4 regions of the Streptomyces sp. NPDC006261 genome follow, and region 1 is predicted to be linked to each of the others. Evidence: riboswitches for the same ligand, from Rfam matches in the RefSeq annotation. Region 1 holds a riboswitch; each other region holds the start of a gene.

What was found. Region 1 has a riboswitch for cyclic di-AMP ahead of ABZ154_RS29370 (LysM peptidoglycan-binding domain-containing M23 family metallopeptidase). Riboswitches for the same ligand answer to the same signal wherever they lie in the genome.
Positions count from the first base shown of each region.
Region 2: linked by a shared signal. The riboswitch ahead of ABZ154_RS28800 (M23 family metallopeptidase) and the one ahead of ABZ154_RS29370 (LysM peptidoglycan-binding domain-containing M23 family metallopeptidase) in region 1 are both predicted to bind cyclic di-AMP.
Region 3: linked by a shared signal. The riboswitch ahead of ABZ154_RS01750 (M23 family metallopeptidase) and the one ahead of ABZ154_RS29370 (LysM peptidoglycan-binding domain-containing M23 family metallopeptidase) in region 1 are both predicted to bind cyclic di-AMP.
Region 4: linked by a shared signal. The riboswitch ahead of ABZ154_RS21500 (NlpC/P60 family protein) and the one ahead of ABZ154_RS29370 (LysM peptidoglycan-binding domain-containing M23 family metallopeptidase) in region 1 are both predicted to bind cyclic di-AMP.

Region 1 is NZ_JBEXSI010000061.1:23,818-30,952, forward strand. Features, by position in the region: gene shc (squalene--hopene cyclase) at 1-702, shown strand, start outside; gene ABZ154_RS29340 (1-hydroxy-2-methyl-2-butenyl 4-diphosphate reductase) at 702-1,349, shown strand; gene hpnH (adenosyl-hopene transferase HpnH) at 1,355-2,374, shown strand; gene ABZ154_RS29350 (aspartate aminotransferase family protein) at 2,453-3,850, shown strand; gene ABZ154_RS29355 (XRE family transcriptional regulator) at 3,910-4,518, shown strand; gene ABZ154_RS29360 (DUF6126 family protein) at 4,563-4,739, shown strand; gene ABZ154_RS29365 (tyrosine-protein phosphatase) at 4,744-5,556, opposite strand; cyclic di-AMP (ydaO/yuaA leader) riboswitch at 5,968-6,128, shown strand; gene ABZ154_RS29370 (LysM peptidoglycan-binding domain-containing M23 family metallopeptidase) at 6,132-7,115, shown strand.
Region 2 is NZ_JBEXSI010000058.1:13,473-20,607, reverse strand. Features, by position in the region: gene ABZ154_RS28805 (PP2C family protein-serine/threonine phosphatase) at 1-1,123, shown strand, start outside; cyclic di-AMP (ydaO/yuaA leader) riboswitch at 1,331-1,483, shown strand; gene ABZ154_RS28800 (M23 family metallopeptidase) at 1,495-2,538, shown strand; gene ABZ154_RS28795 (PrsW family glutamic-type intramembrane protease) at 2,625-4,115, opposite strand; gene trmB (tRNA (guanosine(46)-N7)-methyltransferase TrmB) at 4,258-5,103, opposite strand; gene lhgO (L-2-hydroxyglutarate oxidase) at 5,096-6,352, opposite strand; gene ABZ154_RS28780 (sporulation protein) at 6,461-7,135, opposite strand, start outside.
Region 3 is NZ_JBEXSI010000002.1:110,241-117,375, reverse strand. Features, by position in the region: gene ABZ154_RS01765 (GNAT family N-acetyltransferase) at 1-2,492, opposite strand, end outside; gene ABZ154_RS01760 (HPr family phosphocarrier protein) at 2,657-2,938, shown strand; gene ABZ154_RS01755 (GntR family transcriptional regulator) at 3,122-3,829, opposite strand; gene ABZ154_RS01750 (M23 family metallopeptidase) at 4,053-4,868, opposite strand; cyclic di-AMP (ydaO/yuaA leader) riboswitch at 4,882-5,048, opposite strand; gene ABZ154_RS01745 (pitrilysin family protein) at 5,272-6,642, opposite strand; gene ABZ154_RS01740 (pitrilysin family protein) at 6,669-7,135, opposite strand, start outside.
Region 4 is NZ_JBEXSI010000032.1:30,145-37,279, forward strand. Features, by position in the region: gene ABZ154_RS21495 (hypothetical protein) at 135-488, shown strand; gene ABZ154_RS21500 (NlpC/P60 family protein) at 539-1,768, opposite strand; cyclic di-AMP (ydaO/yuaA leader) riboswitch at 1,767-1,933, opposite strand; gene pcrA (DNA helicase PcrA) at 2,214-4,655, shown strand; gene ABZ154_RS21510 (peptidoglycan DD-metalloendopeptidase family protein) at 4,774-6,504, opposite strand; gene ABZ154_RS21515 (alpha/beta fold hydrolase) at 6,709-7,135, opposite strand, start outside.

The DNA of each region.
Region 1 (7,135 bases):
AACCTCGGGATGCAGTCCCGCAACGGGGCCTGGGGCGCGTTCGACGCCGACAACACCAGCTCTCTCCCCAACCGCCTGCCGTTCTGCGACTTCGGCGAGGTCATCGACCCGCCCTCGGCCGATGTCACCGGCCACGTGGTGGAGATGCTCGCAGTCGAGGGGCTCGGCAGCCATCCCCGTACCCGGCGGGGCATCGAGTGGCTGCTCGCCGAACAGGAGGCGTGCGGGGCCTGGTTCGGCCGCTGGGGCGTCAACTACGTCTACGGGACGGGGTCGGTGGTGCCCGCGCTGGTCGCCGCCGGACTGCCCGCCGCGCACCCGTCGATCCGCCGGGCGGTGACCTGGCTGGAGTCCGTGCAGAACGACGACGGGGGCTGGGGCGAGGACCTGCGCTCGTACACGGAGGAGAAGTGGATCGGACACGGTGAGTCCACCGCCTCCCAGACCGCCTGGGCCCTGCTGGCCCTGCTCGCCGCGGGCCGCAGCGACAGCCGGGCCGTCGTCCGCGGGGTCACCTGGCTGACCGAGGCCCAGCAGGCCGACGGCTCCTGGGACGAACCGTATTTCACCGGCACCGGCTTTCCCTGGGACTTCTCCATCAACTACCACCTCTACCGCCAGGTCTTCCCCCTCACCGCACTCGGGCGCTACGTGTACGGCGACCCCTTCGCCGACCGTACGGGCGCGGCCAAGAGCGCCTGATGGCCGGCGCACCGGGGTCCACAGCCCCCCAGGCGCCGCTGCTGGTCGCCTGCGCGCTGGGCATCGAGCAGCTGGCCCTGCGCAGCGGCAAGCGCCCCGGGGGCCCGGTGCGGGTCCTGCGGACCGGCATGGGCCCCCGGGCGGCGGAGGCGGCCGTGGCGGCGGCCCTCGCCCCCGGGGGCGTACCGGACGCCGCCGTCATCGCCTCCGGCTTCTGCGCCGGCCTCTCCCCCGGGATGCACCCCGGGGACCTGGTCGTCGCCGAGGAGACCCGGGACGCCGACGGCGCCACCCCCTGCACCGGCACCGGGCTGCTGGTCGCCGCCCTGGCCCGGGCCGCCCCCGGCTCAGCCGTCCACACCGGCCCGCTGACCGGCTCCGACCACGTCGTACGCGGCCCCGAGCGGGTCGCGCTGCGGGCCACCGGGGCCATCGCGGTGGACATGGAGTCCGCCGCGACACTGCGTACCGCCCTGTGCCACGGACCGCGCCCGGTTGCGGCCGTCCGGGTGGTCGTGGACGCTCCAGAGCATGAGCTCGTCCGTATCGGCACGGTCCGCGGTGGAATATCGGCCTTCCGTGTTCTCCGTGCCGTCCTTCCGGCTTTCTACGAATGGCACCGATCCTTAACGCTCCCCAGGAGGTGAGCCAGATGGCCATGCCGCTCCGTCAGTCCATCAAGGTCGCGACGTATCTCTTCGAACAGAAGCTGCGCAAGCGTGAGAAGTTCCCGCTGATCGTCGAGCTGGAGCCGTTGTTCGCCTGCAACCTCGCCTGCGAGGGGTGCGGGAAGATCCAGCACCCGGCCGGTGTCCTGAAGCAGCGCATGCCGGTCGCCCAGGCGGTGGGCGCGGTGCTCGAGTCCGGTGCCCCCATGGTCTCCATCGCCGGCGGCGAGCCGCTGATGCATCCGCAGATCGACGAGATCGTGCGCCAGCTCGTCGCGAAGAAGAAGTACGTCTTCCTCTGCACCAACGCGATGCTCATGCGCAAGAAGCTCGACAAGTTCACTCCGTCGCCCTACTTCGCCTTCGCCGTGCACATCGACGGACTGCGGGAGCGGCACGACGAGTCGGTCGCCAAGGAGGGCGTCTTCGACGAGGCCGTCGCGGCGATGAAGGAGGCCAAGCGGCGCGGCTTCCGCGTCACCACCAACTCCACCTTCTTCAACACCGACACTCCGCAGACCATCATCGAGGTCCTCAACTACCTCAACGACGACCTCAAGGTCGACGAGATGATGATCTCGCCCGCCTACGCGTACGAGAAGGCACCTGACCAGGAGCACTTCCTCGGCGTCGACCAGACCCGCGAACTCTTCAAGAAGGCCTTCGCGGGCGGCAACCGGGCGCGCTGGCGGCTCAACCACTCGCCGCTCTTCCTGGACTTCCTGGAGGGCAAGGCGGACTTCCCGTGCACCGCGTGGGCGATTCCCAACTACTCGCTCTTCGGCTGGCAGCGCCCCTGCTACCTGATGAGCGACGGCTACGTTCCGACGTACCGCCAGCTGATCGAGGAGACCGACTGGGAGAAGTACGGCCGGGGCAAGGACCCACGCTGCGCCAACTGCATGGCGCACTGCGGCTACGAGCCCACGGCGGTGCTCGCCACCATGGGGTCGCTGAAGGAATCCCTGCGCGCGGCCCGGGAGACGATCACCAGCAACCGGTGACGTCGTGACGGCGAGGGGGCCGGTCGCTCCGGCCCCCTCGGGGAACGTACCCACGGAACGCAAGGAGAAGAACGGGCGATGACGGACGGCGGGCTCCAGGGCTTCGACCTAGGACGGCTCCTGGCGGAGCGCGGGGCCGAGCGGTACGAGCTGCACGCGCGCCACCTCAACCACCAGCTGCCGCGCATGCTGCACACCCTCGGCTTCGACAAGGTGTACGAGCGGGCCCAGGGCGCGTACTTCTGGGACGCGGAGGGCAACGACTACCTCGACATGCTCGCCGGGTTCGGCGTGATGGGGATCGGCCGGCACCACCCGGTCGTGCGGCAGGCCCTGCACGACGTGCTCGACGCCCAGCTCGCCGACCTCACCCGGTTCGACTGCCAGCCGCTGCCCGGGCTCCTCGCCGAGAAACTGCTCGGCCACAGCCCGCACCTGGACCGCGTCTTCTTCGGGAACAGCGGTACGGAAGCGGTCGAGACGGCACTGAAGTTCGCCCGGTACGCCACCGGCAAGCCCCGCGTCCTCTACTGCACCCACGCCTTCCACGGGCTGACGACCGGCTCGCTCTCGGTCAACGGCGAGAGCGGCTTCCGGGACGGCTTCGCTCCGCTGCTGCCCGACACCCCGATCGCGCTCGGCGACCTGGACGCGCTGCGCCGGGAGCTGAAGCGCGGGGACGTCGCGGCGCTGATCGTCGAGCCGGTCCAGGGCAAGGGCGTGCACGCCGCACCGCCCGGCTTCCTGCGCGAGGCGCAGGAGCTGTTGCACCGGCACAAGGCGCTCCTGATCGCCGACGAGGTGCAGACCGGTCTGGGCAGGACCGGCGACTTCTACGCCTACCAGCACGAGGACGGCGTCGAGCCCGACCTGGTCTGCGTCGCCAAGGCGCTCTCCGGCGGCTATGTGCCGGTCGGCGCGACGCTCGGCAAGGAGTGGATCTTCCGCAGGGTCTACTCCTCGATGGACCGGGTCCTCGTCCACTCCGCCAGCTTCGGCTCCAACGCCCAGGCCATGGCGGCGGGGCTCGCGGTGCTCACGGTGATGGAGGACGAGGAGACCGTCGCGAACGCCCGGCGGACCGGCGACCTGCTGCGGGAGCGCCTCTCCGCGCTGGTGGACCGCTACGAGCTGCTGCACGAGGTGCGCGGGCGCGGGCTGATGATCGGCATCGAGTTCGGGCGGCCCTCCTCGCTGAAGCTCCGCAGCCGCTGGACCATGCTCCAGGCGGCCCGCAAGGGACTCTTCGCCCAGATGGTCGTGGTGCCGCTGCTCCGCAAGCACCGCATCCTCACCCAGGTCTCCGGCGACCACCTGGAAGTGATCAAGCTGATCCCGCCGCTGATCATCGGGGAGGCGGAGGTGGACCGCTTCGTGGCCGCGTTCACCGAGGTCATGGACGACGCGCACAGCGGCGGCGGCCTGATGTGGGACTTCGGCCGGACCCTGGTCAAGCAGGCCGTGGCCAACCGCTGAGACTTTGCCTCCGGGGCAAGATATTTGCCCGCGAGGAAAGTTCCTGGCCCAATGGAGACATGAACCCTCCGGACGAAGGGGCGGCCGACGAGCTCCCCGGCGTCGCACCCCGACTGCGCGACCTGCGCCGCGGCCGCGGCCTCACCCTGGAGACCGCCGCCCAGCGGGCCGGACTCTCCCCGGCCCACCTGTCCCGGCTGGAGACCGGCCGCAGGCAGCCCTCGCTGCCCATGCTGCTGGGCCTCGCCCGCATCTACGGTACGACGGTCTCCGAGCTGCTCGGCGAGAAGCCGCCCGAGCGGGAGGCGGTCGTCCGGGGCGGAGCCTTCGAGGGCGCCGAGGCCGATGGCTGGATGTACCGCCGGGCGGGCGGCTCCGGCCGCGCCATGCAGGCGCTGAGGGTCCGGGTCCCCTACGGCGCCCAGGGCGATCTGGTGCGGGTGCACCCAGGTGAGGAGTGGCTGTACGTCCTCGGCGGGCGGCTGCGGGTCGCGCTGGGGCAGACCGTGCACGATCTGGACCCGGGCGACAGCGCCCACTTCGACTCGCTCACACCGCACCGGATCGCGGCCCTGGACCGGGCAGGGGCGGAGCTGCTCTTCGTCCACTCCCTGCTGCAGAGCCCCGCGGCCGAGCTCTGCCTCGGCAACGCGCTCCACGCGCGCTGACCCCTTCGTTCCACCGGGCCGCGAGGCCGGCAGAGAGGACCGTCATGTCCGATTCCGAGCACTACGACCCGCTGGGCCCGAGGCGCCCGAAGACCACCAAGGACTCGCAGGAGCGCCGGATGCCGCGCGGTCTGGTGATCCGGCTCTTCGCCTACCTGGTGGTCGGCCATGTGATCGCGGCCTTCCTCTACCTGCTCTTCATGGTGGCGGGCGCGGAGTAAGCCGTCAGCTCCCGTCGAGCAGCCGTTCGCGGAGGCGTTCCCGGGTCTCGGGGGAGATGCCCAGCCCCTCCGCCAGGTAGCGGTCGGTCGTGCCCCACGTCTCGTCGATGGCCGCGAACGCCGCCGAGAGGTAGGAGGCCTGCGCCCCGAAGAGCGGGTTGAGGAGCTCCATCACCTCGGCGGACATCCCGGTCTCGGACATGTCCGTGCGCTTCACCTTGTACCGGCGGTGAGGATCGTTGGACTTGAGGTAGTCCGCCTCGATCGCCTCGCGCTCGACGCCGACCGCGAGCAGCGAGACCGCGATCGACAGACCCGCCCGGTCCTTGCCGGCCGCGCAGTGCATCAGGGCCGGCACGCTGTCCTCCGCCAGCGCGTGCAGCACCCGGCTGTGCTCGGCGGTGCGGTCCACGATGATCGCGCGGTACATGTGGAGCATGCGCTCGGTGCCCTTGTCGTTCGCCAGGATCGAGCGCAGCTGCTCGATGTTCCCGTCGCGGACCAGCCGCCAGAACTCGGCTCCGTCGGCCGGGTCGGAAAGCGGAATGCTGACATTGCGGACACCGGCCAGCTCGATGTCGTACCCGTCGAGCTTGTGGTCGGCGGAGTTGCGGAAGTCGAAGATGGTGTGCAGCCCGAGCCCGCCGAGGACGAGGGCGTCCTCGGCAGTGGCGTGCGCCAGATGACCGCTGCGGTAGAGCCGACCGAAGGCGGTGCGCCGCCCGTCCGCGGTGGGAAGCCCGCCCACGTCACGGAAGTTACGGACTCCGGTCAGTGCGGTCTCGGTCGGCGGGACCTGCGGCACCTGCTGCGTCACGGTGGCTCCTGGAATCTCTGGCGTCGGCGCGGCTCTCCGGCGAGGGCGCTCCTGCGACGATACGACATCGATGCACGGGGAATTCGGTGGTCTGCTGATGGACCGTCAGGGGTGGTGTCCGTGGAGTGTCCGTATTGGTGCATTTCGCAGAACATGCCCCGCTAATGGGGGACATGGGGATCCGTAGGTGAGCGGGATCATATCCGTGACGGACCGTGGCGGCGGTGCCCGGGCGATTTCCCAGGATCCGTACGGAAAGCCAAGATCCGTAATCCACGGAGGGTGACGGGAAATCCGGAGAGAAATTGAATCGATGATTCCGATGTGCAACCGACGGCTTGTTCCCGTCGTCCTCGCTCGTTTACGGTCACCGTCAATCCGGACGGACCGCCTAATCCTGCCACCGCCCGGAATTCGCACCCACCCACTCACGTGCGGCAGGAGCGGGGGAACCAGGTAAGCCGCCGGCCCGGAGCGATCCGGACCGGCTCGGGGTGAAGTCGCCACCCGGCGGCCGGGCATCTCCAGCCCGAACCCGACAGCTCACCTCGCAGGCGCCGGAGAGGAACTTCCCCATGCCCGCAAAGGGTAAGCACCGTCGTCCCAAGTCCGGCCCGATCCACCGCGGCGTCCTCGCCGCGGGTACCGGCGGCGCCGTACTCGCCCTCCCGCTGATCGGCGCCACCGGCGCCCACGCCGCGGACAAGGCAGCCCCCGCCGTCAGGTCCGCGGCCGCCCCCGCCGCCGCGCAGACCGCACAGCAGGCCGCGCCCGCCACGGCGAAGACCGCCCCGAAGACGTACTCCGTCGTCTCCGGCGACTACCTCGCGAAGATCGCGGCCGAGCACCAGGTCAAGGGCGGCTGGCAGAAGCTGTACCAGGACAACCGCTCGACCGTCGGCGAGAACCCCGGCCTGATCTTCCCGGGCATGAAGCTGACGCTCGGCGCCAAGGCGTCCGGCTCCGCCACCCCGTCGGAGGCGAAGAAGTCCGCCCCGGCCCCGAAGGCCGCCTCCAAGGCCGCCGCCCCCAAGGCCGCCCCGAAGAAGGCTGAGCAGGCCCCGAAGGGCGACACCCTCTCGGCCGACGAGTCCGACGCCGCCGCTCCGGCCGGAACCTCCGCGCAGACCGGCTCCTCGCAGTCCACCGGCTCCGGCTGGACCGCCCCGCTGGACCACGCCAACGTCACCACCCCGTACCGGGCTTCCGGCTCCAGCTGGTCCAGCGGCTACCACACCGGCTCGGACTTCCAGGCCGCCTCCGGCACGCCCATCCGCGCCATCGGCCCGGGCACCGTGGTCTCGGCCGGCTGGAGCGGTTCGTACGGCAACGAGGTCGTCATCCAGCACGAGGACGGCATGTACTCCCAGTACGCCCACCAGTCCTCGCTGAGTGTCTCCGCCGGCCAGACCGTCACCGGCGGCCAGCAGATCGGCCTCTCCGGCTCCACCGGAAACTCCACCGGCCCGCACCTCCACTTCGAGGTCCGCACCGGTCCGGGCTACGGCTCGGACGTCGACCCGGTCGCCTACCTGCGCCAGCACGGCGTCTCCCTCTGACCCGAGGGCTACCGGAAGTG
Region 2 (7,135 bases), on a different contig from region 1:
CCGGCGGTTCGTCCGGCTGCTGCCGGTGCTGCTCATCGGCGGCGGGCTCCTCTTCGACTGGCTCGCCCCGCCCAACTTCACCGCCGTCCCCCTGTTCGTGGCCGCGCCGCTGATCGCCGCCCCCTTCTTCTCGCTCGCCAGCACGATCCGTACGGGCGTGGCCTCGCTCCTCTCCGTCATCGCGATGCGGCTCTCCGACGGCACGTCCACCCAGGTCGTCCCGGTCATCGAGATGATCACGGTCCTCACCGCCGCGGCCCTGGCCCTCGTCATCAACGGGGTCGTCCGCCGCAGCAACGAGCAGCTGGCCTCGGCCCGGGTCATCGCGGAGACCGCCATGCGGGCCGTGCTGCCCACCCCGGCGGAGCGGATCGGCGGGCTCCAGGTGGCCGCGCGGTACGAGGCGGCGCAGGCGGACGAGTTCGTCGGCGGGGACCTGTTCGCGGTGGCGGACACCCCGTACGGCGTACGCCTGGTCGTCGGCGACGTGCGCGGCAAGGGGCTGGACGCCGTGGAGGCGGTGGCTGTGATCATCGGGGCGTTCCGGGAGGCCGCCGAGCAGGAGCGGTCCCTGGAGGGCGTGGCCCAGCGGCTGGAGCGGGCGCTCGCGCGGGAGGGGACGCGGCGGTACGGGCTGGACGCCATGGAGGGGTTCATCACCGCCGTACTGGCCGAGATCCCGCCGGGTTCGGCCTCGCTGCGGCTGGTCAACCGCGGCCACCCCGAGCCGGTCCTGCTGCACGCGGACGGATCCCTGGAGGTCCTTGCGCCGTCCGTGCCCGCGCTGCCGCTGGGGATGGACCTCGGGGTGTGGCCCGACCGGTCCGACGAGTGGGAGCTCCCAGCCGGTTCGACGCTGCTCGCCTTCACGGACGGACTCTCCGAGGCGCGGGACGCGAAGGGGGCGTTCTACGACCCGGAGGCCCGGCTGCGCGGCCGGATCTTCCCCGGTCCCGAGGAGCTGCTCTCGGCGCTCACCGACGACGTACGGCTGCACACCGGCGGCCGGTCGACGGACGACATGGCGCTGCTCGCCGTCAGCCGGCCGGCGGAGGGGCAGCCGCCGCGGCGGACGACGGTGAAGATTGTCGGCCGGGGCGGTGACACGGTGCGTAATCGATAAGCACCGCTCCGCATAACAGTTGACACACCATCAGAAAAAGAGGTGTGGGTGAGCGGTCGTCAAGTCGGCCGATTCAGACCGCTTGTGTGCGGTAAGTCCCCGTCGAAGCCGTTAATGATCAACAAGAACAGCTTGGAATCGGGCCCGTCTGTCTATTAACGTTCGATAACGCAGCGCGGTCGTCCCAGCCGTCGTCAGAGACGGCGCCGTGCGCGAGCGCCGAATCCCGCAAGGGAACCGGGGAACCACCTACATGGGGTGAATCGGACGCCTGTGTCTCGTGAGAGACGGAGGGGCCCGTAGGAGACCTTCCTGCTCCGAACCCGTCAGCTAACCCGGTAGGCGAGAAGGAAGGAAAGGAGTGCGCCCACGTGGCGTCCAACAAGCCTGCCCCTGAGGCCCCGTCACCCTTCACTGCCGATGGCCTCGGTGGTCCGGAGCGGACGTGGGAGGAGTGGAATCCCACCGCGGAGTCCATCCGTCCCGTGCGCGGCAAGCACCGCGTGGCCAAGCAGCGGGGTCTCGCCCGTAGCTCCACCGTCCTCGGAGTCGGCGTCATAGCGGCCGTCGGTGCGGGTGGCATGGCCACCGCGCAGAGCAAGCCGCCGGTCTCCATCTCTCTTCCCGATTCCATCGCGGACAATCTCCCCGACGCCAAGTCCCTTCCCGGCGTCGGGTCCTTCATGTCCGACGAGGCCGAGGCCGCACCGGTCACCGCCGCTCCGCTCACCTCCGCGGGCATCACGACCGCCGAGGCCGATCAGGGCACCACCGACGCCGGCGAGGCCCTGCGCGCCCGCATCCTCCAGCAGGCCGAGCAGCAGCAGGCCAGCGCCGACGCCGAGGCCAAGGCCGCCGAGGAGAAGGCCGCCGCCGAGAAGGCCGCCGCCGACGCGAAGAAGCAGCAGGACGAGGCCGAGGCCGAGGTCAAGGCCCGGATCGCCGCCGAGAAGAAGGCGGCGGAGGAGGCGGCGGCGAAGAAGGCCGAGGAGGAGCGCCTCGCCAAGCTCCGCGCCAGCTACACCCTGCCCGTCTCCTCGTACACGCTCACCTCGACCTACGGTCAGTCCGGTGCGATGTGGTCCTCCGGCCAGCACACGGGCCTGGACTTCGCGGGGGCGGCCGGTTCGCCGCTCAAGGCCGTGCACGGCGGCACGATCACGGCGGCCGGCTGGTCCGGTTCGTACGGCTACCGCACGGTCCTCCAGCTGGAGGACGGTACGGAGATCTGGTACGCCCACCAGTCCTCGATCGACGTCTCGGTCGGCCAGCAGGTCAGCACCGGCGAAACCATCGGCCGCATGGGCGCCACCGGCAACGTGACCGGCGTCCACCTCCACCTGGAGGTCCGCACCGCCGGCGGCTCGGCGATGGACCCGACGGCGTGGCTGAACAGCAAGGGCCTCTCCGTCTGAGGATCCCGCACCCGCCTCCGCACTGACGAGGGCACGCGCCCCTCGGTCCCCGAAACCCCGGCAGCCCTGACGCTCACCCCCCGACGTCAGGGCTGCCGGTCTGTCCGGCGGTGGGTGCCGTACGGGCCGTGGGGGAGTTGGTACGGGGGCGGGGTGCCGTACCCGGTTGGGTAACCCTGCCCGTGGCCGTGTCCCTCGGCGTACCCGTACCCCTGGCTCTGCCCGTACCCGTACCCATAGGGCATCGGCGGGCGCGGGTGCGGTCGCGGGCCCCTGCCGGTCATGTCGGCCGCGCGGGTGAGAGCCGGGGCCGCGATGGCCCGGCGCTGCCAGAGGTGGTGCAGCAGCTCCCGCTCCCGCTCGGCGAAGTCCGGGCCCACCGCGTCGTGGCGGGCGCGGCGGCGCAGGCCGGCCAGGGTCGTCGCGAACGACTCGTACTCGGCGACCGCGCGGGCGGCCGCCCGGCCCCGGGACCGGTCCTGCTTCCCGTGCCAGTGGCGGGCCAGGTCGCGGGCCACGCCCCGGGTCCGCATCGAGGAGAGTGCCAGGGGTTCGGCCGGGGTCAGCCAGCCGGCCGTGGCGTACGCGGGGAGTTCGGCGGCGAGCGTCCGCAGCTCCCGCCGGCGCCACCAGACCGCCAGCCAGGTCACCAGCGCGAACACCGGGACCATCACCATTCCGTACACCGCGTAGAAGCCGTACGGGCCGAAGGCCGACGAGCCGTTCCACAGGGCGTGCAGGCCCATCGCGAACAGCAGGCCGAGCAGCGGCCACGCGATCCGGCGGACCCGGTGGTGGCGGGCGCTGATGACCGCGAAGCCGAAGCCGAGGCCGGTGAGCACGGTGAACAGCGGATGCGCGAACGGCGACATCACGATCCGTACGAAGAACGTCCCGGCGGTCACCGAGGCGATCCCGGAGCTGCCCAGCTGCTGGTCCTCGTCGAAGGCGTTGCCCAGGTAGAGGATGTTCTCGGTGAAGGCGAAGCCGGTCGCGGTGAAACCCGCTACCACGACGCCGTCGACCACGCCCCGGAACTCCCGCCTCCGGAAGACGAAGATCAGCAGGACCGAGACGGCCTTGGCGCTCTCCTCCACGACCGGGGCGATCACCGTCGCCCCCAGGGTGTCGGCGCTCGCCGGGTCGGCCGTCGCGGTGGCTATCCAGCGCACCGCGAACGAGTTGGCGATGATCGCGACGAGCGCGGCGGCGCACGCGCCCCAGGCGAAGGAGAAGAGCAGGTTCCGCCAGGGGCCCGGTTCGACGCGGTCCAGCCAGCGGAAGGCGGCCAGCAGGAGCGGCACCGGAAGCACCGCCAGGCCGAGGCCCACCAGGAATCCCTCCGGGCCCGTCTGCTGGCGGACGAGGGCCAGGATCACCAGCCAGCACAGCGAGAGCGCCACGATCACCGTCCCGGCGCGGAACACCTTGCTGCGCCACACCATGCCGACGCGGCGCGGCCGGTACTTCCACCGGCCGCGCTCCGGCACGGCGCCCAGCACCTCCTCGAACCGCTGCTCGTGGGGGACCGGGACCGCCGGCTGCCGCTGCTGGTACTGCACGGAACCGTCGGACACCCCTCGACCCTAACGAGGAGCACTGACACCCGGCGACGGTGCATCCGGCCAGGAAGTGGCCGTTCCAGGCGGTGCGTCAGGCGTGCGTCCGCAGCGCGTCGGGCGTGCGTCAGGTGTGCGTCCGCAGCGCGTCGGGCGTGCGTCAGGCAGCGCCTCGGATACGGGCGAACAGCAGGTCGTGCACGACGTGGCCCTTGTCCAGGCCCTGGCCCTCGAAGCGGGTCAGCGGCCGGAACGCCGGGCGCGGCGCGTATCCGCCGTCCGCCGCCGTGTTCTCGAAGCGGGGGTGCGCGGTCAGCACCTCCAGCATCTGCTCCGCGTACGGCTCCCAGTCCGTCGCGCAGTGGATGACCGCGCCGGGCTTCAGCACCGGGGCCACCAGGTCCAGGAACTCGGGCTGGATCAGCCGCCGCTTGTGGTGGCGGGCCTTGGGCCACGGATCGGGGAAGTAGACCCGCAGGCCGTCGAGGGAGGCGGGGGCCAGCATCTCGCGGAGCAGGATCACCGCGTCGCCGTTGGCCACCCGCACGTTGGTGGAGCCCGCCTTGTCCGCGAGGCCCAGCAGGTTGCCCTGGCCGGGGGTGTGGACGTCGACGGCGAGGATGCCGGTGCCCGGGTCGTCGGCCGCCATCTGCGCGGTGGCCTCGCCCATGCCGAAACCGATCTCCAGGACGACGGGCAGGCCGTCGAAGAGCTGGTCGAGGTCCAGGACGCTTCTGCCGTCGATGTCCAGGCCCCACTTCGGCCACAGCCGCTCCAGGGCGTCCTGCTGGCCGGTGGTGACCCGGCTGCGGCGCGGCTGGAAGCTGCGGATCCGGCGCTCGTGGTGTGAGCCGGCCGGGTCGGCGGCGGGGCCGCCGGGGAAGCGGGGCTCCTGGCGCAGCCGGCGCGCGCGCTCGAAGGAGGCGGCCCGCAGCGCGGCGGCTTCGTCGGCCGCCCCGGGTTCGGGGGCCGCGGCGGTGGTGGGGTTCAGAGGCTGCTCAGACACAATGACCCGATTCTACGGCGGGCGGCCTCCACCCCGTCTCCTGAGCCCGGCGCAGCGCCCGTCGCGCCACCTCCCGCCCGATCGGCAGGCACGCCGTCGCGGCGGGGGAGGGGGCGTTGAGCACATGCACGGTGTGCGGGGCCTCGCGGATGAGGAAGTCGTCGACCAGCGTGCCGTCCTTCAGCACCGCCTGGGCCCGGACCCCGGCGGGCGACGGGTGCAGGTCCCCCTCCCGCACCGCGGGCAGCAGCCGTCGCACGGCCTGGGTGAAGGCGGACTTCGAGAGCGAGCGGTGCACCTCGCCCGCCCCGTACCGCCAGTGCCTGCGGGCGATGTGCCAGGTGCCCGGCCAGCTCAGCGTGGACAGCAGTTCGGCGGGGCGCACCACCGGCCAGCCGTACCCCTCGCGGGCCAGGGCGGGGACCGCGTTCGGCCCGACGTGGACGGAGCCGTCGAAGCCGCGGGTCAGGTGGACGCCGAGGAAGGGGAAAGCCGGGTCCGGCACCGGGTAGACCAGGCCGCGCACCAGCTCGGGGCGGGCCAGCTCGTAGTATTCGCCGCGGAACGGCACGATCCGCACCCCCGGGTCATCGCCCGCGAGCCGGGCCACCCGGTCGCAGTGCAGCCCCGCGCAGTTGACCAGGGTGCGGGCGCGGACCACCAGCCCGTCCGCCGTGCGCACCGCCACGCCCCAGGCGCGCCGGTCTATCGCGATGACCTCCGCCCCGTAGCGCACGATGCCGCCGGCGGCGGTGACCTCGGTCGCGAAGCGGGTGGCGACGGCGGTGAAGTCGCAGACGCCGGTCGTGCCGACCCGGATCGCGGCGAGGCCCCGGACCTCGGGCTCGTACTCCGCGATCTGCGCCGGGCCCAGCTCCCGCACGGGCAGTCCGTGCTCGCGGCCGCGCTGGACCAGGCCGTGCAGCCGGGGCAGCTCGGAGCGCTCGGTGGCGACGATCAGCTTGCCGGTGGTGGCGTGGGCGATGGAGTGCTCGGCGCAGAAGTCGGCCAGCTCGGCGGAGCCGCGCAGCGCGTACCGCGCCTTGAGCGAACCGGGGCGGTAGTAGATCCCGCTGTGGACCACTCCGCTGTTGCGTCCGGTCTGGTGGCGGGCGGGGCCGCGCTCCTTCTCCAGGACCGTCACCCGGGTGCCGGGAGCGGAGCGCTGCAGGGCATACGCGGTCGACAGACCGACGATCCCGCCGCCGATCACCAGCACATCGCAGTCGTACGCCGCGTGCGTCATCATCACGCCACCTCCCACCCCGATAGTGCACTGACCCACTGACAACGGGCTCAAACCCGATCCGGGCAGGGCGTGGCGCACAACCGGGGCGCCCGCACCGGACGCCCCGGCTCAGACCGGGGTCACCAGCAGCGGGCGGGCGCGCTCCCGCAGCTCGGCGACGCGCGGCTCGTCCCCGTACGGCTCCAGCCGGTGGAGCAGATCGCGTACGTACTCCGTGGTGCGCGCCGAGGAGATCCGGCCGGCCACCTCGACCGCCCGGGTGCCCGCCGCGCAGGCCGCGTCCAGGTTGCCCGACTCCAGTTCGGCGACCGCGGAGACGACGAGCCGCAGTCCGTGGCTGCGCACGAACTCGTCGGTCGGCCGGGAGAGCGCCTGCTCGGTGAAGCGCCTCACCTGACGGGGCGCCTTGAGGTCCCGGTAACACTCGGCGGCGTCCGCGGCGAACCGGTCGTAGCTGTAGAAGCCGAGCCAGGGCGGGTCGGCGTCGCCCGCCCGGGACCGCTCCAGCCAGCTCTCGGCGCCCTTGAGCGCGGCCCCCGCGGCCGGTGCGTCGCCGGCCTTGGCGTGGGCGCGGGCCTCCACCAGCCGGAAGAAGCTCATGGTGCGGGCGGTCGCCAGCCCCCGGTTGCGCTCCACGGCGGCCTGGGCGAGGTCGACGCCCTCGTCGGCGAAGCCGCGGTAGGTGGCCTGGAGGGACATCGAGGCGAGGACATAGCCGCCGAGCGGTACGTCAGCGGCGGCGCGGGCCAGGCGCAGGGCCTGGATGTAATAGCGCTGGGCGGC
Region 3 (7,135 bases), on a different contig from region 1:
AGGAGCTCGGTGAACTCGCCGTACGCCCGGCGCAGCGCGTCCTCGTCGGCGAGATCCAGCCGTACGCCGCCGAGGTCGGCACGGTGGCGCAGGTGGGGCGCGGTGGTCTTCAGCGCCACCGGGTAGCCGAGGCGGGCGGCCGCGGCGACGGCTGCCTCGGGGTCCGGGGCGGGGAGCGTGGGGCGTACGGGGATGCCGTAACGGCCGAGCAGCTCGCGGGCCTCGTCGTGGGTGAGGGGGCGGCCGCGCGGGTCGGGGGTGGCGCCGAGCAGGGTGCCGATCAGGGCGGCGGCGCCGGGCTCGTCGGTGGTCTCGTCCAGGAACTCGGGCACCTTGCCGGGCGTGGCCGCCTGGCGCCGCCACTGGGCGTACTTCACGACCTCGGCCAGGGCCCGTACGGCACGTTCGGCGGCGGGGTAGGCGGGGATGCGGCCGGGGGGTTCGTCTCCTGCGGCCTCTCCGCTCCCTCCGCCTTCTGCGGTTCCTTCGACCTGTCCGGTTCCTTCGGCCTCCGTGGCGGCCGCCGGGGGTTCCGTCGCGGCCGCGCCGGGGCCGGTCGGTGCCGCCGACGAGCCGGACGGCTGCGCGGCGAGCGTCGTGGGCCGGGTGCGAGGTGCGGCCGTGCTGCTCGCCGCGGCGAGGGCCTCCGCGAGGCCGCCGATCTCCACATGGACGACGGCGACGGGCTTGGCGGGTCCCCCGGCCGCCGCACCGTGCAGGGCGGCGGCCAGCACCTCGCCGTCACCGGTCTCGGCCTCGCCGTTCTCCCCCACCCACGGGATGGCGGTGACGATCACGGCGTCGCAGGTGCCGTCGGCGAGCGCCTCGGCCAGCGCGTCCCGGAAGTCCTGCGGCGATGCGGCCGTGGTGAGGTCGCGCGGCGGGCGCGGGCGGAGTCCCTCGGCCAGGCAGGCGTCGTACGTGAGGAGGCCGAGGGACTCGGAGTTGCCGAGGATCGCGACCCGGGGTCCGGCCGGGAGCGGCTGGCCGGCCAAAAGCAGTCCGGCGTCCACCATCTCGGTCACGGTGTCGACCCTGATGACGCCTGCCTGCCGCATCAGCGCGGAGACGGTGGCGTCGGGGATGCGGCTGACCGGGACGGCGTGGCCGGGCGGGTTGGTGCCGCTGTGCCGGGCGCCCTTCACCACGACGACGGGCTTCACGGCGGCGGTGCGGCGGGCGAGGCGGGTGAACTTGCGGGGGTTGCCGAGCGATTCGAGGTAGAGGAGGGCGACGTCGGTGTCCTGGTCCTCGAACGAGTACTGAAGGAAGTCGTTGCCGGAGACGTCGGCCCGGTTGCCCGCCGAGATGAACGAGGAGAGGCCCGCGCCGCGCCGGTGGAGGCCGGAGAGGAGGGCGATGCCGATCGCGCCGGACTGGGTGAACAGGCCGATCCGGCCGCGGGCGGGCGACTCGGGTGCGAGGGAGGCGTTCAGCCGGACGGATTCGGCGGTGTTGATGATGCCGAAGGCGTTGGGGCCGATGATCCGCATGCCGTACGAGCGGGCCTGGCGGACCAGTTCGCGCTGGAGCTCGCGGCCGGCGGAGCCCCGCTCGGCGTAACCGGCGGAGAGGACGACGAGGCCCTGGACGCCGTGCTCGCCGCAGTCGGCGACCGCCTCGGGGACCCGGTGGGCGGGGACCGCGATGACGGCGAGGTCGATCTGCTCGCCGATCTCGCCGAGCGAGCGGTGGGCGGAAATTCCGTCGAGGGTAGCGAGGCCCTCGTCGAAGGCGCGGTTCACGGCGTAGGTGCGGCCGGTGAAGCCGGCGGCGAGGAGGTTGCGCAGGACCGTGCGGCCCACTCCCCCGGGCGTGCGGCCGGTGCCGATCACCGCGACTGAGCCGGGGGCGAGGAGACGCTGCACCGAGCGGGCCTCGGCGCGCTGTTCGCGGCCGCGCTGGACGGCGAGGGACTTCTCGGTGGGTTCGAGGTCGAGGGTGAGATGGACGGAGCCGTCCTCGAAGCTGCGCTGCTGGGTGTAGCCGGCGTGCCGGAACACCTTGATCATCTTGTTGTTGGCGGGGAGCACCTCGGCGGCGAAGCGTCGGATGCCGCGCTCGCGGGCGACGGCGGCGATGTGTTCGAGCAGGGCCGAGGCGACGCCACGGCCCTGGTGGGCGTCCTGGACGAGGAAGGCGACCTCGGCCTCGTCGGCGGGGGCGGAGGCGGGCCTGCCCTGTTCGTTGATGCGGTCGAAGCGGACGGTTCCGATGAACTCGCCGCCGATCGTGACGGCCAGTCCCACCCGGTCGACGTAGTCGTGATGGGTGAAGCGGTGCACGTCCCGGTCGGAAAGGCGGGGGTACGGTGCGAAGAACCGGTAGTACTTCGACTCGTCGGAGACCTGCTCGTAGAAGCTGACCAGCCGTTCGGCATCGTCCGTGGTGATCGGTCTGATGCGTGCGGTGCCACCGTCGCGGAGCACCACGTCCGCTTCCCAGTGATCGGGGTACGCGTGATGCGGACTCTGCTCCGGCGTGGGCTCCATGGGCAAAGCCTACGGCCGGTATCCCGGTCGCGGAGGGATCGGTACCGGGGCAGTGTGAGGACCACCCCGGCCAGGCGTGCCGGAGGGGAGGGAGGCCGGGCACAGCATTGCGCACCGCATGAGAGACTGGTCTAGACAACCGTTGATATGTGAAGGGCAGAACCATGGCTGAGCGCCGCGTAAACGTCGGTTGGGCCGAGGGCCTGCACGCCCGCCCCGCTTCCATCTTCGTCCGTGCCGCCACGGCTTCCGGCGTCCCCGTGACGATCGCCAAGGCCGACGGCAACCCGGTCAACGCCGCCTCCATGCTCGCGGTGCTGGGTCTGGGTGCGCAGGGTGGCGAGGAGATCGTGCTCGCGTCCGACGCGGACGACGCCGAGGCCGCCCTGGACCGTCTGGCGAAGCTGGTCGCCGAGGGACTCGAAGAGCTTCCCGAGACCGTCTGAGGAACCCGAGACCGCACAACGGCGACGGACCCTGAGCCGTGGTTCCCCGAGGGGGGCCACGGCTCTTTCGTTATTTCTGACGCCGATGCGTCGCCCCCTCAGAGCTTGGCTCACTCAGGGCCTTATTCAGGCAGCATGGATAAAGCCCTCGGCAATTACTTCTCTTTGTATACGGTGCCCTTGTTAATGACGGGCACCCGCGATGTTTACGCCGTGTTGCGAAGAACTCACCCGGGGCGGCGGCGCCGCTCGCCGGCCGGGGCGGTCCGGGCGGCGCAGCCGGTGTGCCCCGGCGGCTCGTTCCGCATGCTGGGCGGTCAGCACCCTGGCCCGTTCCGTGTCGCCGCGCGCCACCGCGTCCACGATGGCCCCGTGCTCGGCCCAGGAGTCGACCGGGCGGGCCGGCTGCTCGACAGCGTACATCCAGGCGATCTTGTGTCGGAGCTGGGTGAGCAGGGCGATGAGACCGGGGCTGCCGGAGGCCTGGGCGAGGGTCTCGTGGAACCAGCCGCCCAGCGACCGCAGATCCTCCCCTTCGCCCCGGCGGGCCCGCTCCTGGCCCAGTCTGACCAGGCCGCGGAGCACCTTCAGGTGGGCCTCCGTGCGGCGCTGGGCGGCCCGGGCCGCACCGAGCGGCTCCAGGAGCATCCGCACCTCCAGCAGGTCGGCGGCCTCCCGCTCGGTGGGCTCGGCGACACAGGCCCCGGCGTGCCTGCGGGTGACGACGAAGCCCTCGGACTCCAGGGTGCGCAGCGCCTCGCGCACCGGGACGCGGGAGACCCCGTACCGGCGCGCCAGCAGCTCTTCGGTGAGGCGGCTGCCGCGCTCGTAGACACCGGAGACGATGTCGTCACGGATTGCCGTGCATACCGAGTGCGCGGGAACGCGCATGTCCGAACCTCCGCCTTGATCCCCGCGAAACGCGGCCGGCCGACGCCTGTTCCGTGACTCTATTGCAGTCTGCCGCAATTTCCGATGGCAGGCCGGAGTTGCTGGATATCTTCTGGCCAGGGCCGGGGCGGGAGCGACTCGGTACTGGGCTTTCCCCGGCGCATACCGAAGGCCCCGGCGGCAAACCGGGGCCTTCGGAAGTCGGGCGTCGCGCGAGGTGGGGTCAGAGGCTCAGACCGTGCGAGCGCAGGTAGCCGACCGGGTCCATGTCCGAGCCGTACTCCGGGGTGGTCCGGGCCTCGAAGTGGAGGTGCGGGCCGGTGGAGTTGCCGGTGGAGCCGGAAAGGCCGATCTGCTGGCCGGAGGTGACGCTCTGGCCGACGGAGACGCCGATCGAAGAGAGGTGGCCGTACTGGGTGTAGGTGCCGTCCGTCATCCGGAGCACGATGTTGTTGCCGTACGCGCCGCCCCAGCCTGCCTCGACGACCGTACCGGCGCCGACCGCGACGACGGAGCTGCCGGAGGCTGCGCGGAAGTCCACGCCGGAGTGGCTGCCGGAGGACCAGAGCGCGCCACCCGACTTGTAGCCGGTGGTGACGTACGAGCCGGCGACCGGGAGGTGGAAGGCGTTGAGGCGGGCGCGCTCGGCGGCGCGGGCGGCCCGGGCCTTCTCCTCGCGCACCTCCTTGGCGCGGGCGTCGGCCTTGCGCTGGGCCTCGGCCTTCGCCTTGGCCTTCGCGGCCTTGGCCTTGGCTTCGGCGGCCGCCTTGGCCTTCGCCTTGGCGATGGCTTCGGCCTGCTGGTGCTGCGCCCGGGCCTGGGCGTCGATCTGCTCGGCGAGCGTGGCGTCGAGGGCGACGGCCTGCGTGAGTCCAGTCTCGACGGTCTTGGGGGCCTCGGAGTCCGCTGCGACGGCCGGGGAGGCCAGGGAGCCGAGGACTCCGGTGGTGGCCAGGGCCGCGACGCCGGCGACCTGGGCGCTGCGGCGCGTCAGGCGGCTCGGGGCACGGTGCTTCCCGGTGGCACGGGTGAACGCCATGGAGGGGCTGATCCTTTCCTTCCTTCTCGCCTACCGGGTTAGCTGACGGGTTCGGAGCAGGAAGGTCTCCTACGGAGCTCCGCGCCGGGTCACGGCACGGGGATCCGATTCACCCCAGGGACTGCGTGGGTCCCCGGCTCCCCAGGCTCGCGCCTGACGGGGACTCGGCGATGGCTGCCCGGCGCCGCGGATGCGGCATACGGGTTACGGACAGCTGGGCCGACGCTAGGCGGGGCGGCTTCCCGCCACCAAACGGACAGGGCGATTTGTCGCGCATCCCACAGGGCATATATGCGCTCTCTCCAATGAATGGAATGAATAGCCCTTAACGGACAAATGCGAGGACCCCGGCGGATCGCACTCCGCCGGGGTCCTCTTCGTCCTGTTGTGTACCGACGACGCGTCAGCCGCTGACGACGGTCACCTCGCCGATGCCGAGCGCCTTCACCGGCTCCGCGATCTGGGCCGCGTCCCCCACCAGGACCGTGACCAGCCGGTCCACCGGGAAGGCACTGACCACGGCCGCGGTCGCCTCCACGGTGCCCGTCTCGGCGAGGCGGGCGTACAGCTGGGCCTGGTAGTCGTCGGGCAGGTGCTGCTCGACCTGGTCGGCCAGCGTGCTCGCGACCGAGGCGGCCGTCTCGAACTTCAGCGGGGCGACGCCCACCAGGTTCTGCACGGCCGTCTCGCGCTCGGCGTCGGTCAGCCCCTCGGCCGCCAGCGTCCGCAGGACCTTCCAGAGGTCCTCCAGCGCCGGGCCGGTGGACTCGGTGTCCACCGAACCGCTGATGGCGAGCATCGCCGCGCCGCCCGAGTCGGGGCCGGTGGAGCGCAGAACCTGGGCGAAGGCGCGTACGCCGTAGGTGTAACCCTTCTCCTCGCGCAGCACCCGGTCCAGCCGGGAGGTGAGCGTGCCGCCCAGGCAGTACGCGCCGAGCACCTGGGCCGGCCAGACGCGCTCGTGCCGGTCGGCGCCGATGCGGCCGATCAGCAGCTGGGTCTGTACCGCGCCGGGGCGGTCCACGATGACCACACGGCCGGTGTCGTCGGCGGTGATCGGCGGGACCGGACGGGCCTGGCCCGCGTTGCCCGACCAGTCACCGAGGGTGTCGGCGAGCAGGGCGTCCAGGTCGATGCCGGTGAGGTCGCCGACGATCACGGCCGTCGCGGTGGCGGGGCGGATGTGGGCGTCGAAGAAGGCGCGCACGGCGGCGGCGTCGATCCGCCGCACCGTCTCCTCGGTGCCCAGACGCGGGCGGGACATCCGGGCGGTGGCCGGAAAGAGCTCCTTGGAGAGCTGCTTGGCGGCGCGCCGGGACGGGTTGGCCTGCTCGTGCGGGATCTCGTCGAGGCGGTTGCCGACGAGCCGCTCGATCTCGCTCTCGGCGAAGGCCGGGGCGCGCAGAGCCTCGGCGACCAGGCCGAGCGCCTTGGCCAGCCGGGAGGCCGGGACCTCCAGGGAGACCCGGACGCCGGGGTGGTCGGCGTGCGCGTCCAGGGTGGCGCCGCACCGCTCCAGCTCGGCGGCGAACTCCTCGGCGCTGTGCTTGTCGGTGCCCTCGGAGAGCGCGCGCGACATGATCGTGGCCACGCCGTCCAGGCCCTCGGGCTCGGCGTCCAGCGGCGCGTCCAGGAAGATCTCCACCGCGACGACCTGCTGGCCGGGGCGGTGGCAGCGCAGCACGGTCAGCCCGTTGGGCAGGGCGCCGCGCTCGGGCGCGGGGAACGCCCACGGCCGGGCGGTGCCCGGGGTCGGCTGCGGGTGGTACTCCATGGCTACTCCAGTCACGGCGGCGTCGCTCACTTGTCCGCCCCCTCGGGCGCGTCGATGGCCTCGTCGGCGTCCTCGGCCGGCTCGATCGGCTCGTAGACCAGCACCGCCCGGTTGTCGGGGCGCAGAGCCGCCTGGGCCGCCTCGCGCACCTCCTCCGCGGTGATGTCCAGGACGCGTCCCACGGCACTCAGGGCGAGCTGCGGGTCGCCGAACAGGACCGCGTAACGGCACAGTTCGTCGGCGCGGCCCGCGACCGTCCCCAGACGGTCCAGCCACTCACGCTCCAACTGCGCCTGGGCCCGCTCCATTTCCTCGGGCGTGGGCCCCTCGGCGGCGAACCGGGCCAACTCCTCGTCGACCGCGGTCTCGATCTGCTCCACCTCGACACCGCCGGAGGTCTTCACGTCCAGCCAGCCCAGCGAGGGCGCCCCGGCGAGCCGCAGCAGCCCGAAGCCCGCCGCCACCGCCGTACGGTCGCGGCGGACCAGGCGGT
Region 4 (7,135 bases), on a different contig from region 1:
ATGACCGGCGATGCGGAGCCGGAACTGATCATTCCGGCAGGTTCGAGCGCGTGGCGCACAGTTCCGGCGAAGGGCCCGAGAAAGGCTTACCTCACTGAGTGGCCACGCTTTGGCCATGGCTAGGCTCCGGGACCATGAACGCACTCATCGGCGTCTTCGTCGCCCTGCACATTATCGGCATCGCCTCCCTGCTGGGCGGCTTCCTGACGCAGATGAAGGCCATGGGCGCGGGCACCGCCCGCTTCGTTCCCGCCATGCTGCACGGCGCGCTGACCATGCTGGTCACCGGCGTCGCCCTGGTCGGGCTCAACCAGGCCGACGACCAGACCGTGAACAACGTCAAGATCGGCGTGAAGCTGGCGCTCCTCGTCGTCATCCTCGCGCTCGTCTACGTCAAGCGGGACGAGGAGAAGGTCGAGAAGGGCGCGTTCGCGGCGGTCGGCGGGCTGACGGCCGCCAACATCTTCATCGCCACGCTCTGGACCTGAGACTCTCTCGGGGGCGGCCGCCGGTCAGGCGGCCACCCCCGCCCCCGGCACTACGCCGGGCGCACGCTGCCGTAGATCGGCATGGAGTAGATCGACTCCTCGCGGACGTTCGCCCCCGGCTTCGGGGCGTGGATCATCATCCCGTCGCCCTTGTAGATGCCGACGTGGCTGATGTCGTCGTAGAAGAAGACCAGGTCACCGGGCTGCAGGTCGGACGTGGCGACCCGGGTGCCCGCCTTCACCTGGTCCCAGGTGGTCCGGGGCAGTGTCACGCCGGCCTCCCGCCAGGCCGCCTGGGTCAGCCCCGAGCAGTCGTACGAGGCCGGGCCCGAGGCCCCCCACACGTACGGCTTCCCGATCTGGGCGCGGGCGAAGTCCAGCACCTTCTGGGCCTTCGCGGCGTAACTGCCGTCCGCCCCGGCTCCCGTTCCCGTACCGCTGCCGGATCCCGGGCTCGTCCCCGTCCCCGTACCGCTGCCGGAGCCGCTGTCTCCGCCGGACTCGTTCGCGGCCTCCTCGTTCGCGGCCTCCTCGCGCGCCTTCTTCTCCGCTTCCTCGCGCTCCTTGGCCTCGGCGGCCTGGCGGCGGGCCAGCTTCTGCGCCTTCTCCTTGGCCTCGGCCTCCTTCTTGCGCTCCAGCTCCGCCAGCCGTGCCTTCTCCTCGGCGGTCAGCCTCGACAGCAGCGTCCGGGCCTCCGTGAGCTTGTTCTGCACCTTCTGCTTGCTGGAGCGCAGCGCGGTCTGCGTCTCCGTGAGAGACTCCAGGCTCTTCACGGCCTCCGCGCGCTTCTTCGACGCCGCGGCCTGCTGCGTACGGAAGTCGTCGACGGCCTTCTGCTGCCGCTCCGTCGACCGGCTCATCAGCCGGCTCTGGTCGAAGTACGCCTGCGGGTCGTCCGCCAGGAAGAAGGTCGCGGTGGGCGTGATGCCGCCGGTGCGGTACTGCGCGGCCGCGTAGGACCCCAGCTCCCGGCGCGCCTCGTTGATCTTCTCGGTCCGCTTCGCCACGTCGGAGAGCAGCGTGTCGACCTTGGTGCGCTGGGCCGTGGAGGCGGTCCTCGCGCGGTTGTACTGCTGCGTCGCGCTGCCCGCCTGCCGGTAGAGCTCGTCGACCTTCTTCTGGACGTCCTCGATGGCCGGCTTCGGCTCGGCGGGGGCAGCGGTCGCGCTCTGCGTGGAGAGCAGTGTCACAGACGCCAGCGCGGCCGTCGTGAACCCGACGGCGGGGGTGGTGGTGCGCACCTTCGTGCGCGGCTTGCGATGCGATGCCAAGACCGGCATCTCCTTCCGTGGACCGCCTACCGGGTTAGCTGTCGGGTTCGGACGGAACGGAAGGCTGTCCTACGGTCCGGATGCGAGGGTACGGACCGATTCACCCCGGTTGTGCGTGTGGGTCCCCGGTTCCGAACTGCTGGGACGGCAGGACGGATTCGGCAGAGGTGACCGTGAGACGCGGTTCGTCTCAGGGAGATTACGGATCACCTGACCGAGCACGCTAGCCAACCGGTGGCTCCGCTGGGAAGGAGGATGAGCGATATGCCCGATACATTTTCGTGACCTCTTCGGATCGGAGGCCCCGCACCCCCTCCGACCGGGCACTCCTTCACGGAACGTCGACGTCCGCTCTCCGTGCGTACGGGTGACGTGGGGGTGCGGGCGGCTGCTTCCGACCGCTTCCCGGCTTCGGCGGAAGGTTGTCGGTGCGGCCGCCTAGACTCGGTAGGCGATGAGCAGCCTCTTTGACGACAGTTTCCTGACCGGCCTCCAGCCCACGGAGGACGGCCCGCCGCCGCCCCCCGAGGACCACGCACCCGACGCGGTGCCGGAGGGACTCTTCGAGGGCGTCTTCGACGCGCCCCCGCCGCCCCGGGACGGGTATTACCGGGACGGCCACCCGCGCCCCGTCATCGACGCCGCGGCGCTGCTCGGCGGGCTGAACACCGAGCAGCGCGCCGCCGTCGTGCACGCCGGGTCCCCGCTGCTCATCGTCGCCGGAGCCGGCTCGGGAAAGACCCGGGTGCTCACCCACCGCATCGCCCACCTGCTGGCCGAGCGCGGGGTGCACCCGGGGCAGATCCTCGCGATCACCTTCACCAACAAGGCCGCGGGCGAGATGAAGGAGCGCGTCGAGCAGCTGGTGGGCCCGCGCGCCAACGCCATGTGGGTCATGACCTTCCACAGCGCGTGCGTCCGGATCCTGCGCCGCGAGTCGAAGAAGCTCGGCTTCACCTCGTCGTTCTCGATCTACGACGCCGCCGACTCCAAGCGCCTGATGGCCCTGGTCTGCCGCGATCTCGACCTGGACCCCAAGCGCTTCCCGCCGAAGTCCTTCACCGCCAAGGTCTCCAACCTCAAGAACGAGCTCATCGACGAGGAGACCTTCGCCGGACAGGCAGTGGACGGTTTCGAGAAGACCCTGGCCCAGGCGTACGCGCTCTACCAGGCCCGCCTGCGCGAGGCCAACGCCCTGGACTTCGACGACATCATCATGACGACGGTCCACCTCCTCCAGGCCTTCCCGGACGTCGCCGAGCACTACCGCCGCCGCTTCCGCCACGTCCTGGTCGACGAGTACCAGGACACCAACCACGCCCAGTACACGCTGGTACGGGAGCTCGTCGGCCCGGCCGGAGAGGCCGCCGACGCCCCCGCCGAGCTGTGCGTCGTCGGTGACGCGGACCAGTCGATCTATGCCTTCCGGGGCGCGACCATCCGCAACATCCTCCAGTTCGAGGAGGACTATCCCGACGCGAAGACGATCCTCCTGGAGCAGAACTACCGCTCCACGCAGACGATCCTCTCCGCCGCCAACGCGGTCATCGAGCGCAACGAGAGCCGCCGCCCCAAGAACCTGTGGACCAACGCCGGCAGCGGCGCCCGCATCACCGGTTATGTGGCCGACACCGAGCACGACGAGGCGCAGTTCGTCGCCGACGAGATCGACCGGCTCACCGACGCGGGCGACGCCAAGGCGGGCGACGTCGCCATCTTCTACCGGACCAACGCCCAGTCCCGTGTCTTCGAAGAGATCTTCATCCGCGTCGGCCTGCCCTACAAGGTCGTCGGCGGCGTGCGCTTCTACGAGCGCAAGGAGGTCCGGGACGTCCTGGCCTACCTCCGCGTCCTCGCCAACCCCGAGGACACCGTCCCGCTGCGCCGCATCCTCAACGTTCCCAAGCGCGGCATCGGCGACCGTGCCGAGGCCATGATCGACGCCCTGTCGATGCGCGAGAAGATCTCCTTCCCGCAGGCGCTGCGCCGCGTCGACGAGGCGTACGGCATGGCGGCGCGCTCGTCCAACGCCGTCAAGCGCTTCAACACGCTGATGGAGGAGCTCCGTACGATCGTCGAGTCCGGAGCCGGACCCGCCGTCGTGCTGGAAGCCGTCCTGGAGCGAACGGGCTATCTCGCCGAGCTCCAGGCCTCCACCGACCCGCAGGACGAGACCCGTGTCGAGAACCTCCAGGAACTCGCGGCCGTCGCCCTCGAGTTCGAGCAGGAGCGCGGGGACGAGGAGGGCACCGGCACACTCGCGGAGTTCCTGGAGAAGGTCGCGCTGGTCGCCGACTCGGACCAGATCCCCGACGAGGACGAGGACGGCTCCGGCGTCATCACGCTGATGACCCTGCACACGGCGAAGGGTCTGGAGTTCCCGGTCGTCTTCCTCACCGGCATGGAGGACGGCGTCTTCCCGCACATGCGGGCCCTCGGCCAGACCAAGGAGCTGGAGGAGGAGCGGCGCCTGGCGTACGTCGGCATCACCCGTGCCCGCGAGCGGCTCTACCTGACCCGGGCCGCCATGCGCAGCGCCTGGGGCCAGCCCTCGTACAATCCGCCCTCGCGGTTCCTGGAGGAGATCCCGGACGCTCACCTGGAGTGGAAGCGCAAGGGCCCGATGGCCGCCCCGGCAGGCCCCACCTCGGGCATCACGTCCTCGCTCTCCTCCTCGCGCGCCCGCTCCGGCCCTTCGGGCTTCGCGACCCGGCGCGGCACGGAGAAGGCGACGGTCACGCTGGTGGTCGGGGACCGGGTCACGCACGACCAGTTCGGGCTGGGCACGGTGACGGCCGTCGAGGGGTTCGGCGACCAGGCGAAGGCGACGGTGGACTTCGGCGGCGAGCGCCCGAAGAAGCTGCTCCTGCGGTACGCGCCGGTCGAGAAGCTGTAGGACCGAGAAGCTGTAGGGCGAGCAGGAGAAGGGGGCGGGACGGCCGTCGAAGCCGTCCCGCCCCCTTCTCGTGTCCGTACGTGCTGTGTGTGTACGTGCTGTGGCGCCGCAGGTCTGCTCAGGTCGGGTTGACGCCGTGGCTCCGCAGCCACACCAGCGGGTCGATCGACGCACCGCCGCCGGGCCGGACCTCGAAGTGCAGGTGCGGGCCGGTGGAGTTGCCGGAGCTGCCCGCGTACGCGATGACGTCACCGGCCTTCACCGGGCCGGAGCGGATCTTGGTGCTGCTGAGGTGGCAGTACCAGGTCTCCGTGCCGTCGGCCATGGTCACGATCGCCATGTTGCCGTAGGCGCTGTTGTACTGGGTGCGCACGGTGCCGTCGGTCGCGGCCATCACCGGGGACCCGTACCCGACGGGGAAGTCGATGCCCGTGTGCACGGACATCCAGTTGACGCCCGCCTGGCCGTAGTAGGCGCTGAGCCCGTGCTGCTTGACCGGCAGGACGAACTTGGGGCGCAACGCCTCGCGGCGTGCGGCCTCCTCCTCGCGCTTCTTCTTCTCCTCCACCTGGCGCTGCTTCAGGTCGATGCGCTCCTGGGTGCGGCTCGCGCGCTGACGGAAGTCGTCGCTGCCCTCGGAGAGCTGCTCCAGCTGGCTGTCGAGCTTGTTGTTCGCGGCGACCGGCTCGACCGTGCTCGGGTCGGCGACGGCCAGCGAGGTGGTCTTCTCCTGCTTGTCCTCGTCGCTGATCCCGCTGACGGAGGCGGCCGCGATGCCAGCGACGCTCATCACACAGGCGGAGGGGACGGCGACGGTCAGGAGAGCGGACCGCTTGGCGGGGCTGCGGCGGCGCGCCCGGCTGCGCGGGGCGGGGGTGCGGACCACGGTGCGGTCCACGGAAAGCGGGGCGGGCCCCGGTGTGTCGCTGTCGTCGGGTGCGGGGGCGGCGTCCGGATCGGGTCCGGTGTCGTGGCCGGTGCCGAAGCCGGCCTCGACATCGGTTTCGAAGCCGGCTTCGAGCCCGCTCTCGATGACGGCGAACTCGGCGGTGCCGGCCTCTTCGGGTTCCTGCTGTTCGTACAGCTGATGCGATGTCTGTTCGGGCTCGTACGCGGCGCCCTCGGGCGTGGCGCCGGAGTTCCAGGCGGTCGCGTCGTAGGCGCCCGTGTCGTACGTCCCCGTGTCGTACGCGCCGGTGTCGTACACCCCGGTGGTATAGGCGGTGGTGCCGTTCGTGCCGGAACCGTCGGCGCCGACCGTCCCGTACGCGCCGGTGTCGTACGTACCCGTGTCGTACGTCCCTGCGTCGTGCGTGCCCGTGTCGTACGTCCCCGCGTCGTGCGTGCCCGTCTCGTAGGCGTCCGTCCCGTACGAACCGCCGGCCACGTATGCGGTGCCGGTGCCGTACGTGCCGGTGGCGTACGCGCCGGTGTCGTACCCGTCCGTCTCGTAGGCGCCGGTACCGCAGGGAGCTGTGCCGTACTCGGCCGCGGTGAACCCGGCGGTGGGGAACGCGCCCGTGTCGGCGGTCGCCCACTGGCCGGTCGGGTCCTGGTCGGAGGGCTGCCGCCAGGTGGGCGTGGCTCCGGTGTCCCACTGCTGGTGGGCGGTGGTCTGCGTCTGGGCGGCGTACGCGTCGTAGGTGACGGTCTGCTGCGCGCCCGTGTCCCAGGCGGAGGAGTCGTACGAGCCGCTGGGGGCACCGTAAGAGGTGTCGTAACCGGAAGCCGCGTAATCCGTGGTGTCGGAACCGCCAGGGAGGGAACCGAAGAGCGGGTCGGTGTCGAAGCTGCCGGTCGATCGGGTGTCGTACCCGACGGGCCCGGCGTGGGGGTGCTGGTCGTTCACCAACTTCTCTCTCGCCTCGGCAGCAGGACTGTTCTGGATCCCGGTGAGGGGGTCCCAGGGGGAAGCAGTGGCCGCGACTGTACCCGGCAGTATGTGAGGACGACAATCTTCGACAGGTTTTGCGTCCTCAGGAAACGGGCAATCGGCCGTCTTTCGGCGGACGGCAGGCAGAGGCTTGGCTCTATGTTCGAGAGTTGTTCTATTTTAAGCGACAGACGACGTTCCGGTTGAGGGTGCTGAGCTCGCCCGGGCCTCCTGTGACTCCAGAGCCTCACGGACCGCGGCGGCGACCGCCGGGTGCACCGGCAGCGCGAGATGCCCGATTCCGGTGACGCGTACGTTCACGGCGTCGAGGTCGGGATGGTCGACACAGGCCGTCTCGACCGGGACCATCACCTGGTCCAGTTCGCTCCAGAAGCTGACGAACCGGGTCCGGCACCCCGGGGCGGGGAGGCGCAGCTCCTCGATCAGCGGGGAGCCGCCGCGCATCTGCCGCACGATGGGGTGAACGCCGGCTCCGGGGGCGACGGCGGTGCCGCCGTGGGGGGTGCCGAGCGTGACGAGGGTGCGCACCCGGTGGTCGCCGCCCAGTCGTTGTACGTAATAGCGGGCGATCAGGCCGCCGAGGCTG